DNA from 2 places in the Carnobacterium gallinarum DSM 4847 genome. Region 1 is predicted to be linked to the other one. Evidence: a T-box and tRNA genes for the amino acid it is inferred to sense, from the RefSeq annotation. Region 1 holds a T-box; the other holds one or more tRNA genes.
The links. The T-box of region 1 lies ahead of leuS (leucine--tRNA ligase). A T-box ahead of a tRNA ligase gene usually reads a tRNA of that ligase, here a tRNA-Leu.
Positions count from the first base shown of each region.

Region 2: it has a tRNA-Leu gene. The T-box ahead of leuS (leucine--tRNA ligase) is inferred to sense a tRNA for this amino acid. The anticodon was not compared.

Region 1 is NZ_JQLU01000003.1:332,460-339,901, reverse strand. Features, by position in the region: gene BR43_RS02525 (dicarboxylate/amino acid:cation symporter) at 208-1,467, shown strand; gene fumC (class II fumarate hydratase) at 1,517-2,908, opposite strand; gene BR43_RS02515 (hypothetical protein) at 3,118-3,306, shown strand; T-box leader at 3,379-3,627, shown strand; gene leuS (leucine--tRNA ligase) at 3,716-6,133, shown strand; gene BR43_RS02505 (DUF1269 domain-containing protein) at 6,270-6,809, opposite strand; gene BR43_RS02500 (cation-translocating P-type ATPase) at 7,152-7,442, shown strand, end outside.
Region 2 is NZ_JQLU01000005.1:439,948-447,389, reverse strand. Features, by position in the region: gene BR43_RS07010 (cation:proton antiporter) at 132-1,292, shown strand; gene BR43_RS07005 (Tex family protein) at 1,434-3,617, shown strand; gene BR43_RS07000 (AraC family transcriptional regulator) at 3,762-4,622, shown strand; gene BR43_RS06995 (SprT family protein) at 4,809-5,279, shown strand; tRNA gene BR43_RS06990 (tRNA-Leu) at 5,339-5,421, shown strand; gene BR43_RS20440 (hypothetical protein) at 5,704-6,090, shown strand; gene BR43_RS06980 (DUF4064 domain-containing protein) at 6,114-6,641, shown strand; gene BR43_RS06975 (ABC transporter ATP-binding protein) at 6,967-7,442, shown strand, end outside.

The DNA.
Region 1 (7,442 bases):
AGTATAATTGTGGATGTTTGATATCTATTAATAGGAACAATAGTATTATACTCCTTTTTAAGAATTTAATAAATAATAGTGTGAATTTTGAAAAAAAGTATTGTAATTCTTTAGAAAAAATTTAAACTTAGGTAGATGGATTTTAGATTCATTTTATTAAATTAAAACTTTTAGTTGATAGCTTTAAAAAAGCAAAGGAGTATACAGATGAAAAAAATATGGCAACAATATAAAGCTTCGGTTTTATTAATCGGTGGCTTAGTACTGGGAGGAATTGGCGGTGTTGTGTTTGGTGAAAAAGCAACAGTTGTGCAACCTTTAGGAGATTTATTTTTAAATTTGATGTTTGTGATGCTCGTTCCATTAGTTTTTTTTAGTATTTCTTCTGCAATCGCCAACATGAGTGGAATGAAACGATTAGGAAAAATTATGGGAAGTACCTTTTTTGTTTTCTTTGGGACAGCTTTAGTAGCTGCCATTGTCGGGTATATCGGTGTAGTTCTTTTTAATCCCATTCATGGAATTGATGTCGAAAGTGTAAAGATTTTGATGGGGGCACCAGAAACAGGTGCAGCAGAAAAGATGGGATTTTTAGAACGAATTGTGAATACTTTAACTGTATCTGATTTTCATTTATTGTTATCTAAATCCAATATGTTGCAACTAATTGTTTTTTCTATATTAGTTGGTGTCTCAACATCGATGGCCAAGGAGGCTGGTGCACCAGTTGCAAAATTACTTACTTCTGCTAATGAAGTGATGATGAAAATGGTTTCAATCATTATGTATTATGCACCCATTGGATTAGGATGTTATTTTGCTAGCGTAATTGGTTCCTTAGGTTCAAAGATTTTAGGGGGCTATGCTCGAAGTCTGATTTTGTATATTATTATTACGATTTTTTACTATATTTTCTTCTTTTCACTCTATGCATTTATTGCTGGTGGGAAAGACGGAGTGAAAATCTATTGGCGTAATATTGCGACACCATCAATTACGGCAATTGCTACCTGCTCTAGTGCGGCATGTATTCCAGTAAATTTAGAATACTCTAAGAAAATGGGCGTAACTTCAGATATTGCTGAAACGGTGATTCCTTTGGGGGCGAATACTCATAAGGATGGGTCGGTTGTTGGTGGTGTACTAAAAATAGCCTTTTTATTTGGTATTTTTGGAAAAGATTTAACGACACCGTCTGCGATGGTTAGCGTTATTTTAGGAGCCTTTTTAGTTGGTGCGGTCATGGGAGCAATTCCTGGTGGTGGAATGATTGCAGAAATGTTGATTGTGAATGTATTTGGATTTCCGTTAGAGGCTGTCCCAGTTATTGTTATTATTAGTACGATTATTGATATACCTGCAACGTTATTAAATTCATCAGGAAACACAACAGCAGCGATGCTAGTAACTAGAATTGTTGAAGGAAAAAATTGGCTGAAAGATTATTTGAAAAATGAAACAGTCTAATTAAAAAAGTGTCTATTTCCTAAGGAATTGAGGAAATAGACACTTTTTATTAAGGATGAACCATTTTGCTAGTATCCACCCATAAATCAAATTCAGTATCACTAACGTATTTTAATGCTAAAGCTGCTTCTTTTAAGGTTAAATTTTCAGCTAAGGCTTTTTTAGCAATTGTGGCACTTTTTTCATAGCCAATATGTGGGCTTAAAGCAGTGACCAACATTAAAGAACGTTTAACTAATTCAGACATTGCTTCTTGGTTAGCCTCTAAACCAACTAAGCAGTGAACTCTAAATGAACGCATGGCATCACTTAGAAGGGTGACTGATTGTAGAAAATTCAGGATAATTACCGGTTTATAGACGTTTAATTCAAAATTTCCTTGGCTTGCAGCAACAGTGATAGTCACGTCATTTCCCATCACCTGAGCGACTACCATTGTTAACGCTTCAGCTTGGGTAGGATTGACTTTTCCAGGCATAATAGAACTGCCGGGTTCATTGGCTGGCAACGTAATTTCCCCAATTCCACTACGAGGTCCGCTTGCTAACCAGCGAATATCATTGGCTATTTTCATTAAATCACTAGCTAGACTACGAATAGCTCCATGAGTGTAGCTTAGGTCAGAATGACTAGTTAAGGCATAAAATTTATTCGGCGCACTTATGAAAGGATGTCCAGTTGCTATACTTAATTCGTAGGCTACATCTTCACCAAAATTTAGGGGAGCGTTTAGACCAGTTCCAACAGCCGTACCACCGATTGCTAATTCTAAGATATTCTGGCTACTGTCTTCAATGAAATTCAAGCCTTTTTGCAACATTATCTTCCAACCGCTAATCTCTTGGGCAAAGGTTAAAGGGGTTGCATCTTGTAAATGTGTCCGACCAATCTTAATTAAGTCGTGATATTTTTCTTCTTTTTCTTCTAAAGTGGCAATCATTTTTTTACATTCAGGAAGTAGATTTTTTATGATCGAGTCATAGGCAGCAATATTCATTGCAGTGGGAAACGTATCATTTGAGCTTTGAGACATATTCACATGATCATTAGGATGAACGGTTAAATCGGTTTCTAGTAATTTTTGATTTGCCAAATGTGCAATAACTTCATTGAGATTCATGTTGCTTTGGGTGCCGCTACCGGTTTGCCAAGTAACAAGAGGGAATTGCTCGGCATACTCACCTGTAAGGATTTCATCACAGGAAGCAACAATTGCATTTTTACGTTGGGTGTCAAGGTTTCCATTTTTATGATTCACAATAGCCGTTGCACGTTTCAGTTGAGCGAATGCCAAAATAACTGCAGTAGGAATTTTTTCAGATCCAATTTTAAAATTAACGCGACTTCGCTCTGTTTGTGCCCCCCATAATTTATCGAGTGGGACTTGAACATCCCCTAAAGAATCTGTTTCAATGCGAAAATCTGATTGTCGATTTGCCATGCTTACAATAGCCTCATTTCTTAAAGTAGTCTTTCTTTTATTCTAGCATGTTATGAAGTAGATTTGAATTTTATTCCTATGCAAAATAATAAACTAACGATTGTTGGGCAAGTTGGAAAAGTCTTTAATGAGTAGTACAATCCAACGATGTACCTTGCTGTTAGTGAAACGTATCGAGGCAGATTTGTAAAGAGGTTACAAAAGTTCGTATGATGATTGAGGGTCAATTTATTCCTGAAGATACCAAATTAACAGGGGCTTATTTTGATTTTACCAATTTAAAAAAATATGGACTTACTCAAGATAGCCAAATTTATGTTGTTGCTTATGATACAGCAGAAAATGAATGTTTTGGAACGAATATTTATCAGAAGGAAGGTGTTGGTTCTTTTTATTGACGTTCTTATGTAGTATTGGAATTCATGACTTGCAACAGCCTGGAATATTTGTTAAAATGAATTCATTATCAGAAAAAGACAGTGATTAGGAATAGTAGTTAGGAATCTTTCGTAGAGAGTGCATGGGTGGTGAAAATGCATAGAGAGGAATAATGAACTCGCCTAAATAGTCGTTTTGTTGAACCTAAGAAGTCATTAGTAATAGACAAAAACGTAGCGCCTGCGTTAAAGGTATGAGGAGTCTATAGAAGGCAGCTTTATGCTATTTCTATGGAAAATATAGGTGGTACCACGAATTTTAATAGTTCATTCGTCCTATGAATACTAAAAATGCTTAGCGTTTTATTTAGTATTCATAGGACGATTTTTTATTTTGACTGAAATTATGAAAGAAGAGAGGAAGTACATCATGAGTTATAATCACAAGACGATTGAAAAAAAATGGCAAAAGTATTGGGCAAAAAATCATACGTTTAACACAACAGAAGATCCAAACAAGGAGAACTTTTATGCTTTAGATATGTTTCCTTATCCGTCTGGTCAAGGTCTACATGTTGGGCATCCAGAAGGGTATACAGCAACAGATATTTTAGCTCGTATGAAACGTTCGCAAGGATACAATGTTCTTCATCCAATGGGGTGGGATGCTTTTGGCTTACCAGCTGAGCAATATGCACTTGATACAGGAAACGATCCTGCTGAATTTACTAAACACAATATTGAGAATTTCCGTCGTCAAATCAATGCACTTGGTTTTAGCTATGATTGGAATCGTGAAATTAATACAACAGATCCACATTATTATAAATGGACGCAATGGATTTTCACTAAATTATATGAGCATGATTTGGCTTATGAAGCGGAAGTAGCTGTAAACTGGTGTCCAGCATTGGGAACAGTTTTGGCGAATGAAGAAGTCATTGATGGTAAAAGTGAACGTGGTGGATTCCCTGTTTTCCGTAAACCAATGAAACAGTGGATGTTAAGAATCACAGCCTATGCTGAGCGTTTGATTGATGATCTTGAAACGGTAGATTGGCCAGAAAGCATTAAAGAAATGCAACGCAATTGGATTGGAAAATCTGTTGGAGCAAATGTTACATTTAAAATTAAAGATACAGATAAAGAGTTTACAGTCTTTACAACACGTCCAGATACATTATTTGGAACGACTTTTGCAGTACTTGCACCAGAATTAGAATTGGTGACTGAAATTACAACTCCAGAACAAAAAGCTGCAGTTGATGCCTATATCCAAGAAGTTAGTTTGAAGACTGATTTGGATCGAACTGATTTGGCTAAAACAAAGACTGGTGTTTTCACAGGTGCTTACGCAATTAATCCTGTAAATGGTCAAGAAATGCCCATCTGGATTGCTGATTATGTTCTTTCGACATATGGAACGGGTGCAGTAATGGCTGTTCCAGCTCATGATGGACGGGATTATGAATTTGCTGAGACATTTGATTTGCCAATTACACCAGTCATTGAAGGTGGAGATATCACAAAAGAAGTCTATACAGGTGAAGGAGTTTACTTTAACTCTGGTTTCCTAGATGGAATTGATACAAAAACAGCAGCGATTGCTAAGATGAACGAATGGCTAGAAGAAAAAGGCTTTGGGAAGAAAGAAGTCACTTACCGTTTACGTGATTGGTTGTTCTCTCGTCAGCGTTATTGGGGTGAACCAATTCCTGTTATTCATTGGGAAGATGGGACTACAACAACGATTCCAGAAGCTGAGTTGCCATTATTGTTGCCAAAAACAGATGAAATCAAACCAAGTGGAACAGGTGAATCACCATTGGCTAATATTGCTGATTGGGTAAACGTTGTTGATCCTAAAACGGGACTAAAAGGTCGTCGTGAAACAAATACGATGCCACAATGGGCTGGTAGCTCATGGTACTTTGTACGTTTTGTTGATCCACATAACAAAAATGAAATTGCTAGCAAAGAAAAACTAGAAAAATGGCTGCCTGTTGATATCTATATCGGTGGAGCAGAACATGCGGTCTTGCATTTATTGTACGCCCGTTTCTGGCATAAATTCTTGTATGATATCGGCGTAGTTCCAACAAAAGAACCATTCCAAAAATTGTACAATCAAGGTATGATTCTTGGTGAAAACAATGAAAAAATGTCTAAATCAAAAGGCAATGTAGTCAATCCTGATGATGTTGTTGAAAAATATGGTGCAGATACACTTAGAATGTATGAAATGTTTATGGGACCTTTGGATTCAGCAATTGCATGGAGCGAAAATGGTCTTGAAGGCAGTCGTAAATTCTTAGATCGTGTATGGCGTTTGATTGTTGATGAAGATGGCAAATTACGTGATCGCATTACAACAATTAATGATGGTTCATTAGATCGTGTTTATCATCAAACGGTTAAAAAAGTTACAGATGATTATCAAAGTTTGCATTTTAATACAGCTATTTCGCAAATGATGGTTTTTGTAAATGAAGCTTATAAAGCAGATGCACTACCTGTAGATTATGTGGCTGGTCTAATTCAATTGTTAGCACCGATTGCTCCACATATGACAGAAGAAATCTGGGAAAAACTAGGACATGAAGGTGGGGTTAGTTATGTTAGCTGGCCAACTCATGAAGAAAGTTTCTTAGTAGAAGATGAAGTTGAAGTGATTTTCCAAGTAAATGGCAAACTAAAAGCTAAAGCTTTGGTACCAAAAGACATTAGCAAAGATGATATGGAAGATATTGCTATGAATGATGCAGCAGTGAAAGAAGCAATTGCTGGCAAAACAGTTCGTAAAGTCATTGCAGTACCTGGTAAATTAGTCAATATTGTTGCCAATTAATAAAGAAAAAGCTCTTTGCCAATATGGTCTGATGAGTTAAAGTGAAAAGGGCTGGTTGAATCATTTTATGATTCAATCAGCCCTTTTTTATTACAGAGTCAAATTAGCCAAGTATGCTAATTTGAAGTTTTTGGTTTTATTTACGATCAAACCAGCTTTTCTTTGCATGGTCTTCAACAGTTTCTTGAGTTTCTTTAGCAATTTCAATTTCTTTTTCAACATCTTCAACAGTGAGACGTGTAATACGACCTTCTAATTTTTGGAAGACTAACTCATTGATAAAGCGATTATCCTCTTCATCAGCAATCAAAATCAAACCAGTATCGCCCTCGTGAATCATATCTACAGTTTCTTCAAATACAGACATAGCTTCCTTGACTTCTTTAGCGTCTTGAACAGAACCAATAATACTTCCAGTGAACCAACCTAGTAGTACACCTAATGGACCGGCTAAAACTCCCACTAACATGCCAATTAAGCCGCCTTTCATATTTTTATCAGGACCATTGAAGTCAATAAATTCTTTTGGCTCTAATTGATGATTGGGTTGATGGACTAAAATAGCCATTTGTTCGCCTTTAATTTTCTTTTCTACATGTAACTTTTTAATCTCTGAAAAAGCTTGATAAGATTTACTTTCGGAATCAAAATTCATAATAATTACATTGTTACTCATTTTTTCACGCTCCATCTGCTTATTTCATTACCATTTAAGTATACTAGAAGGGGAAAGGTTCTGTCTAATTTTAAGTGTTTAAGAGGCTGAGAAAAAACTCATTCTTTTGACCGATAGTTCTTTTTTGAAAAATCAGCTAGAATAGGGAAATGATTGAAGGTTATAAAATTAGCTATAAAAACGTAGTGACTAAATTTTGTTCATTATTGTATATGGAATCATAAGTAAAAATTATAGAATTCTTTAAACAAAAAGTGGTATTGTTAAAGAGGTAAATGAGATTTTTTGAGAGAAGTAAGTGTCATCAGAGGCATTTATCAGATAGGGGGACAGTTGATTATTATGGAAGTGAAGGTTAAAAATAAAGGACTGTCGCAAAGTGAAGTTGAACAACGCCGTCAACGGGGAGAGGGTAACAAAAGTTTACCACCAATGACTAGAAGTTTTAAACGAATTTTCTTTGAGAATATTTGTACGTTGTTTAATTTAATTAATTTGATTATTGCAGGATTTATCGTCTATACAGGCAGCTACAAAAATTTGCTGTTTTTAGGTGTGATTATTACAAATACAGTGATTGGAATTGTGCAAGAAATTCGTGCAAAGCACAATATTGATAAGTTAAGTTTATTA
Region 2 (7,442 bases), on a different contig from region 1:
CCAAAAATAAAGTAGTGCGTTAATTTTGACACAATTCTGTAGCTATACTATAATTTGTAACGACTGTTTGGTAATGTTAATGGAACTATTATAGAAAACATAACAAAGAATTTAGAAAGAAGGCGAACAATATGATGTTTTTAGGATCGCTATGTTTGATCTTGCTTGTAACAAAACTAGCAGGACATTTTTGTAATCGGATTGGTGTCCCAGCCGTAATTGGTGAACTATTAGTAGGGATTGTTATTGGTCCTGCGATGTTGGGGTGGATTCAACCGGATGAATTTATCCATTACTTTTCAGAAATCGGTGTGATTATCTTAATGTTTATTGCAGGGTTAGAGAGTGATTTGAAGCTGCTGCAAAAATATTGGAAACCAGCATTATCGGTAGCTCTATTAGGCATTCTATTTCCGCTAGCATTAGGTTTTTTCTGTGGGGAAATTTTTAATCTTGGATTCCAAAGCTCTATTTTTCTTGGGGTACTATTTAGTGCAACTTCGGTGAGTATTTCTGTTCAAGTTTTGAAGGATTTGAAAAAAGTAGATACTAAAGAAGGAGCGACTATTTTAGGTGCGGCAGTAGTGGATGATATTGTAGTTGTTATTTTATTAGGTATCTTAGTCAGTGTTTTCCATACAAATGGTGGAACCGAAGAACCGTTTGTAGAAAGCTTATTACGTAAAGTAGTCTTCTTTATTGTGGTTTTTGCCGTTTCAAAATGGGTGATTCCAATTTTAATGAAGATTGCGAATAAACTGTTAATGATTGAAGCTGTTGTTACAATGGCCTTAATTATTTGCTTAGCCTTTGCTTATTTTGCAGATTATATGGGAATGGGTGCGATTATTGGAGCGTTCTTTGCTGGAATTGCTCTTTCTCAAACTAAATACAAACATACAATTGAGCAAAAAATCGAACCAATTGGCTATGCGGTTTTTATTCCAGTTTTTTTTGTAAGTATCGGTTTAAATATGGACTTTAGCGGAATTGGCAAACAATGGATCTTTATTTTAGTTTTAACTGTTGTTGCTGTTTTAACCAAATTAATTGGTGGTGCCTTTGGTGCTAAATTAACTGGTTTTAATTGGAAATCTGCTGCAGTTATTGGTGCTGGGATGGTATCACGAGGGGAAATGGCTTTGATTATTGGAAAATTAGGTTTAGAGTCTAATTTGCTTTCTGAAAGCTATTATTCGGCGATTATTGTGGTAATTATTGCTACAACAGTGATTGCACCATTTTTACTAAAATATACCATTGTAAAACAAGATGAAAGTCTGTTGAAATAGTGTAAATCAATTGAAGAAACTGAACTTTGAGTATTTGAGTTTAGTTTCTTTTTCTGTATTTGCTATCGATGAATGATTACAAATAAAACAAATATATGCTAAAATAAATAAGATAGCTTGAATGAAGAGAGGAAGAAAATGATGGCTGAACAAACAGATGCAACAATCTTACAATTATTAAAAAAAGAATTAAAGGTGTATAGTGAAAAGCAATTAACAACTGTTTTAAACCTATTAGCAGAAGGCAATACAGTGCCTTTTATTGCACGTTATCGTAAAGAAATGACTGGAACCTTAGATGAAGTTCAGATTCGTGAAATTGAGGATCGCTATAATTATTTGCAAAACTTAGAAAAACGTAAAGGTGAAGTTTTACGAATTATTGAAGAACAAGGAAAGCTAACACCAGAATTACAAAAATCAATTGAAACAGCTGAGAAGATGCAATTGGTGGAAGATTTATATCGTCCTTACAAGCAAAAACGTCGTACGAAAGCAACAATTGCTAAAGAAAAAGGTTTGGAACCATTGTCTGAATGGCTGCTGACTTTTCCTGAAAATGCTGATGTTATTCAAGAAGCAAGCAACTATATAGATGAAGAAAAAGAAGTTGCAACAGCTGAAGAAGCATTAGCTGGCGCTCATGAAATCTTAGCTGAACAAATTAGTGATGAGCCTAAATTCAGAATTTGGTTGCGTGAGTTTACAATGCGAAATGGTATTGTTACATCGACAGTAAAGAATGAAGAAAAAGATGAAAAAGGCGTTTATGAAATGTACTATGAATTTAGTGAACCTGTTGCTAAATTAGTTTCGCATCGCATTTTAGCTTTAAATCGTGGTGAAAAAGAAGACATTTTAAAAGTATCGCTTTCTATTGATGAGTTAAGAATTAATAAGTATTTTACACGTGAATTAATAAAAAATGAAAATTCTCCAACGGCACCTTATGTTGTGGCGGCGTTTGAAGATAGTTATAAACGTTTTATTGGTCCTGCGATTGAACGTGAAATTCGTGGTGAGTTAACTGAACTTGCTGATGAACAGGCGATTCATATTTTTGGTGAGAATTTACGAAATTTACTTTTACAAGCACCATTGAAAGGGAAGATGGTACTAGGTTTAGATCCAGCCTATCGTACGGGCTGTAAGTTAGCTGTTATTGATCCAACGGGAAAAGTAACGGATATTGATGTGATTTATCCGCATAAACCAGCAGGTGCTGGGGCTCGTAGTGAAGCGGCTACTAAATTCAAGAAGATTGTCAAAGAGTTTGGGATTGAAATGATTGCGATTGGAAATGGTACAGCAAGTCGTGAATCTGAGCAATTTGTTGTGGATAATTTGAAAGAGATTGATCAAGAGGTTTATTACGTAATTGTCAATGAAGCTGGAGCTTCTGTGTATTCAGCTAGTGATTTGGCTCGTAAAGAATTTCCTGACTTACAAGTAGAACAGCGTAGTGCAGTGAGTATTGCTCGTCGTTTGCAAGATCCATTAGCTGAGCTAGTGAAAATCGATCCTAAGGCAGTTGGCGTAGGACAATATCAACATGACGTTTCACAAAAACGGTTAGAAGAACGTTTGGAATTCGTCGTGGAAACGGCAGTTAACCAAGTCGGTGTCAATGTAAATACGGCTAGTGCGCCTTTGTTACAGCATGTTGCTGGTTTAAATAAAACGACAGCTACGAATGTTGTGGCATATCGTGATGAAAATGGTCGCTTTGAAAGTCGTGCAGCTTTGAAAAAAGTTCCTCGTTTAGGACCTAAAGCTTATGAACAGGCAGTAGGGTTTATGCGAATTGTTGATGGAAAAAATATTCTAGATAATACTGGTATTCATCCAGAAACATATAAAGAAGCGAAAGAAATTTTAGCGATGGCTGACTTAAGCTTGAAAGATGTAGGAAGTACAACAGCAAAAGAAGCTCTAGCGCAATTGAATTTCCAACAAGTAGCTGAAGCAACTGGACTTGGTAAAGAAACTGTTAAAGATATGGTTGAAGCTTTATCACGTCCTGGTCGTGACTTACGTGATGAGCTGCCAGCGCCGTTATTACGCAAAGATGTGTTAACGATGGAAGATTTAAAAGCAGGGATGGAATTACAAGGTACTGTCCGGAACGTTGTAGATTTTGGTGCATTTGTGGATATCGGTGTGAAACAAGATGGAATGGTGCATATTTCAAAATTAAGTAATGGATATGTGAAGCATCCAACTGATGTAGTTGCTGTTGGAGATGTTGTGACAGTTTGGGTTGATTCAATTGACTTGAAAAAAGGACGTATTGCTTTAACTATGTTGAATCAGGAACAAAAATAGAAAGTAGCTAGTCAATAAATTGTTAGTCTAAAGGCTCAATTTATTGGCTTTTTTTCTAAATCGAATCCGATAGTATGGTGCAGAGAATGTCGGATGTGAGCATCAAGCATTGGCTATTATTGTTAGTAGGGGAGGAATGGGAAAATGGATACGATTCAACGTTTAAATCAAACGATTGACTATATAGAAGAGCATCTAGATCAGGAAATCAATACACGGGAATTAGCAAAATTGAATTGTTGTTCAGATTATCATTTTCAACGGATGTTTTCTTTTATTGCAGATGTTTCATTAGCTGAATATATACGTAAAAGACGCTTAACTGCGGCTGCATTTGATTTACAGCATACAGAGATAAAAATTATTGACTTAGCTGTAAAATACGGCTATCAATCAGCAGATTCATTTACAAAAGCTTTTTATCAAATTCATCAAGTAACGCCATCAAAGGCTCGAGAAAAAGGCGTTGAATTAAAATCCTTTCCACCTATTTCTTTTCAATTATCTATTAAGGGAGCGATTGCAATGAAGTATCGAATTGAAGAACGATCAGCATTTAAAGTTGTTGGGATTAAGGAACAGATTAGTACGATTGATGGAGAGAATGCGAAGGAAATTCCTAAGATATGGGAACGGGTAAATCAAGATGGAACGGCTGAGAGAATTGAGGAATTAGCTAATACTACTCCAGATGGAATTTTAGGTGTTTGTGCTAATTTTACTCCAGTTACTATGGATTATTGGGTTGCAGCAGCAACTACTTTAGCAGCACCAACAGATTTTGAAACATTGGAAATTGGTTCTCAGATGTGGGCGATTTTTGAAGTAGTAGGTCCAATGCCTGAGGCTATTCAAGATGCCTGGCAGCGAATTTTCTCAGAATGGTTTCCAAAATCAGGCTATGAACATGCCGATGGTCCTGAGTTTGAATGGTATTCGTTAGAAGATCCAGCACGTGAAGATTATTTAAGTGAAATATGGATTCCGGTTGTTAAAATAAATTAGTAATTGTAAAAAAAGCTGACTTTATCAGGTCAGTTTTTTTCTTCTATAATAAAGTAATTAAGCAGAAGTGAAATAATGTATTTCCCGGGAAATAATAGTGAGTATCCTGTGGTGATTTGTTTTTTTTAGGAATATTTGATACATTAGTAAAATAAATAGAGAAAATTAGTGAATGGATGCGAATGAATGAATCAGATTGAATTACAACAATTAGTTGAAAGAGTTTCGCTAGAATATTTTAGCAAAGCCTTTAAACATCAAGCAACCTTTAATTCACGTTTGAAAACAACAGGAGGACGTTATCATTTAAGTAGTCATAATTTAGATTTTAATTTACAAGTTCTAGAGACTTTTGGAATGACTGAATTTTTAGGTGTCATTAAACATGAGCTTTGTCATTATCATTTGCATTTAGAAGGACGAGGCTACCAACATAAAGATGCTGAGTTTAAAAACTTATTGCTGGCAGTCGGTGGCAGTCGTTTTGTTCAGTCGTTACGTAAAAATGAATCGAAAAAAGCTTATTGGGTCTATTATTGTCAACATTGTCAGTCTAAATTGTATCGTCAACGTCGATTTGATATCAATAAATATGTTTGTGGCTCTTGTAAAGGACGCTTAACTTTGTTGGAGAAACGTGTTGAGATCAGATGTTAATTCGTCAAAGGATAATTGACAAAAAAAGGGTAGCGATTTATACTTAATGAGTTGAATTTGCGGTCATGGCGGAATGGCAGACGCGCTACCTTGAGGGGGTAGTGGGAGTAATCCCGTGGAAGTTCGAGTCTTCTTGACCGCATAAAAAATGCTCTTATCCATGATTAATTAGGATAAGAGCATTTTTTTGTGAAATTAAAAGGATGAGTAGGATTTAAAATAAATCAATTTAATAAAGCTAACGTCAATCCAGTACGGATACTTTCTTTCATAATCTGTACATCTGCTTATTATCAAGTGTAGTAACAGTAATGAGCAAGGTGGTTTAAATGAAAGCGGATGATAAAATTTAACATGACGAATGTTGCAAAAAAGAGTATAATTAGAAGACTCATGTAATTAAAAAATGAAGGGTGGTAAGAACATGGGAAACGTAGCTGCAATTTTTTCTGGTTTCTTTATTTTATTTATTGCTGTTTTTTATATTGCGATAATTGTTGGCGCAATTTTTCTTTGGTATTTTGTAATCAAAAAAGCAATCATTAAAGGAATTGAACAATCGGTTTTGAATAAGGATACGGATAAATATGAACGTGAAATTTATTTACTTAGACTTGAAATTAACAAGTTAAAAGATGGGCAGAACCAATTTAAAGCAACAGATGATGTAGTTGTTGAGGTTTCTAGTGAGACTGTTGATGTAGTTGAAGAGCCTAATGAATCCGTAGAAGTAGTAAGTGAAGAGTTAACAGTTGTCGATCTTACAAAAAAAGAATCAAGTGAAGTGGAAGATATTGAATCGAAAGAATAGTTGGAAAATGGAGGAAAAGAAGAATGGATAGAAAAACTGAATATATTTTAGCATTAATTGGATCGATTATTAGTGCGTTGATTTCAGGATTAATGATTTTATTTTCAGCAATAATGGCTTTTAGCCTTTCAGCAACAAATGCACTTAATACAGGAGATGACTACTATTACGATACATATAGTAGCGCAGCTGATTATTCCAATACAGATGCAAAAATAGGACTAGCATTTTTTGTTATTATTACAGTTTTTTGTATTGGTATGACAATTTTAGGTTTTATTGGTTCATTTAAAATTAAGAACAATAAACAGGGCTGGGGAATTGTTGTTTTGATTTTAGGAATTTTTAGTATCGCAAGTTTTCAAGGAATCTTGTGGTTAATTGCTGGAATTATGATGCTTAGCCGTAAAACACCAGCACCAATTAAAACAGCTAGTGGACAGTCTACAACATTACTAGATGATATGGAACAATTGAAAAAATTACGGGATCAAGGAATTATCTCGGAAGAAGAATACCAAATTAAAAAAAATGAGTGGATTGATTTTTAAGAAAACTTTGCTGTATAGATTGACATGATAGATGTTAATTTATGCAGTTTTTTTGTGCTGTAAAAAAAATAGTGAAATTAAATTTCACTAAAAAAAACAATAGAAATTGTCTGACATTTAATTATTAATTATTGATTTTTATTAAATGAAAATTTAGTTAAAAAATGACTTGCATTGAAGCTATGCTTACTATAGAATAAAGGTCTATCTGAAATGTGATGTTTAAGAAATGGTAAAAATTACTTAAATCAAAGCATAAATAATCTCTATTAGTCCATTACACTTTTAGGAAGATTAGTCAGGAATTTAAGGAGGAAGACAGTTTATGGGAATTTTATTCCAACAAATGAAAAAATTTAAATTCTATACTTTTTTGTCAATTGTTTTAACGGCTGCCACAGTTGTATCACAATTATGGCAACCTAAACTATTACAACAAGTGTTAGAAGCAATTTTGAAAGATGATCTGGATAATATTAATTCAATTGGTGTGGTTTTGATTGGTGTAGCAGCAATAGGATTAATTGCAGGAATTTTAAATACAATTACTTCAGCGAAGGTTGCCCAAGAAGTTGGAGCGAATTTACGTGAAGAAAGTTTCCGTAAAATTCAAACTTTTTCTTTTAGTAATATTGAGCGTTTTTCTACAGGAAATCTAGTTGTACGTTTAACCAATGATATTACGCAAGTCCAGAATTTAGTGATGTTGGCTTTACAATCACTTGTGCGGATTCCGTTATTATTTATCGGTAGTTTTATTTTAGCGATGTATACATTACCTAGTTTGTGGTGGGTAATTGT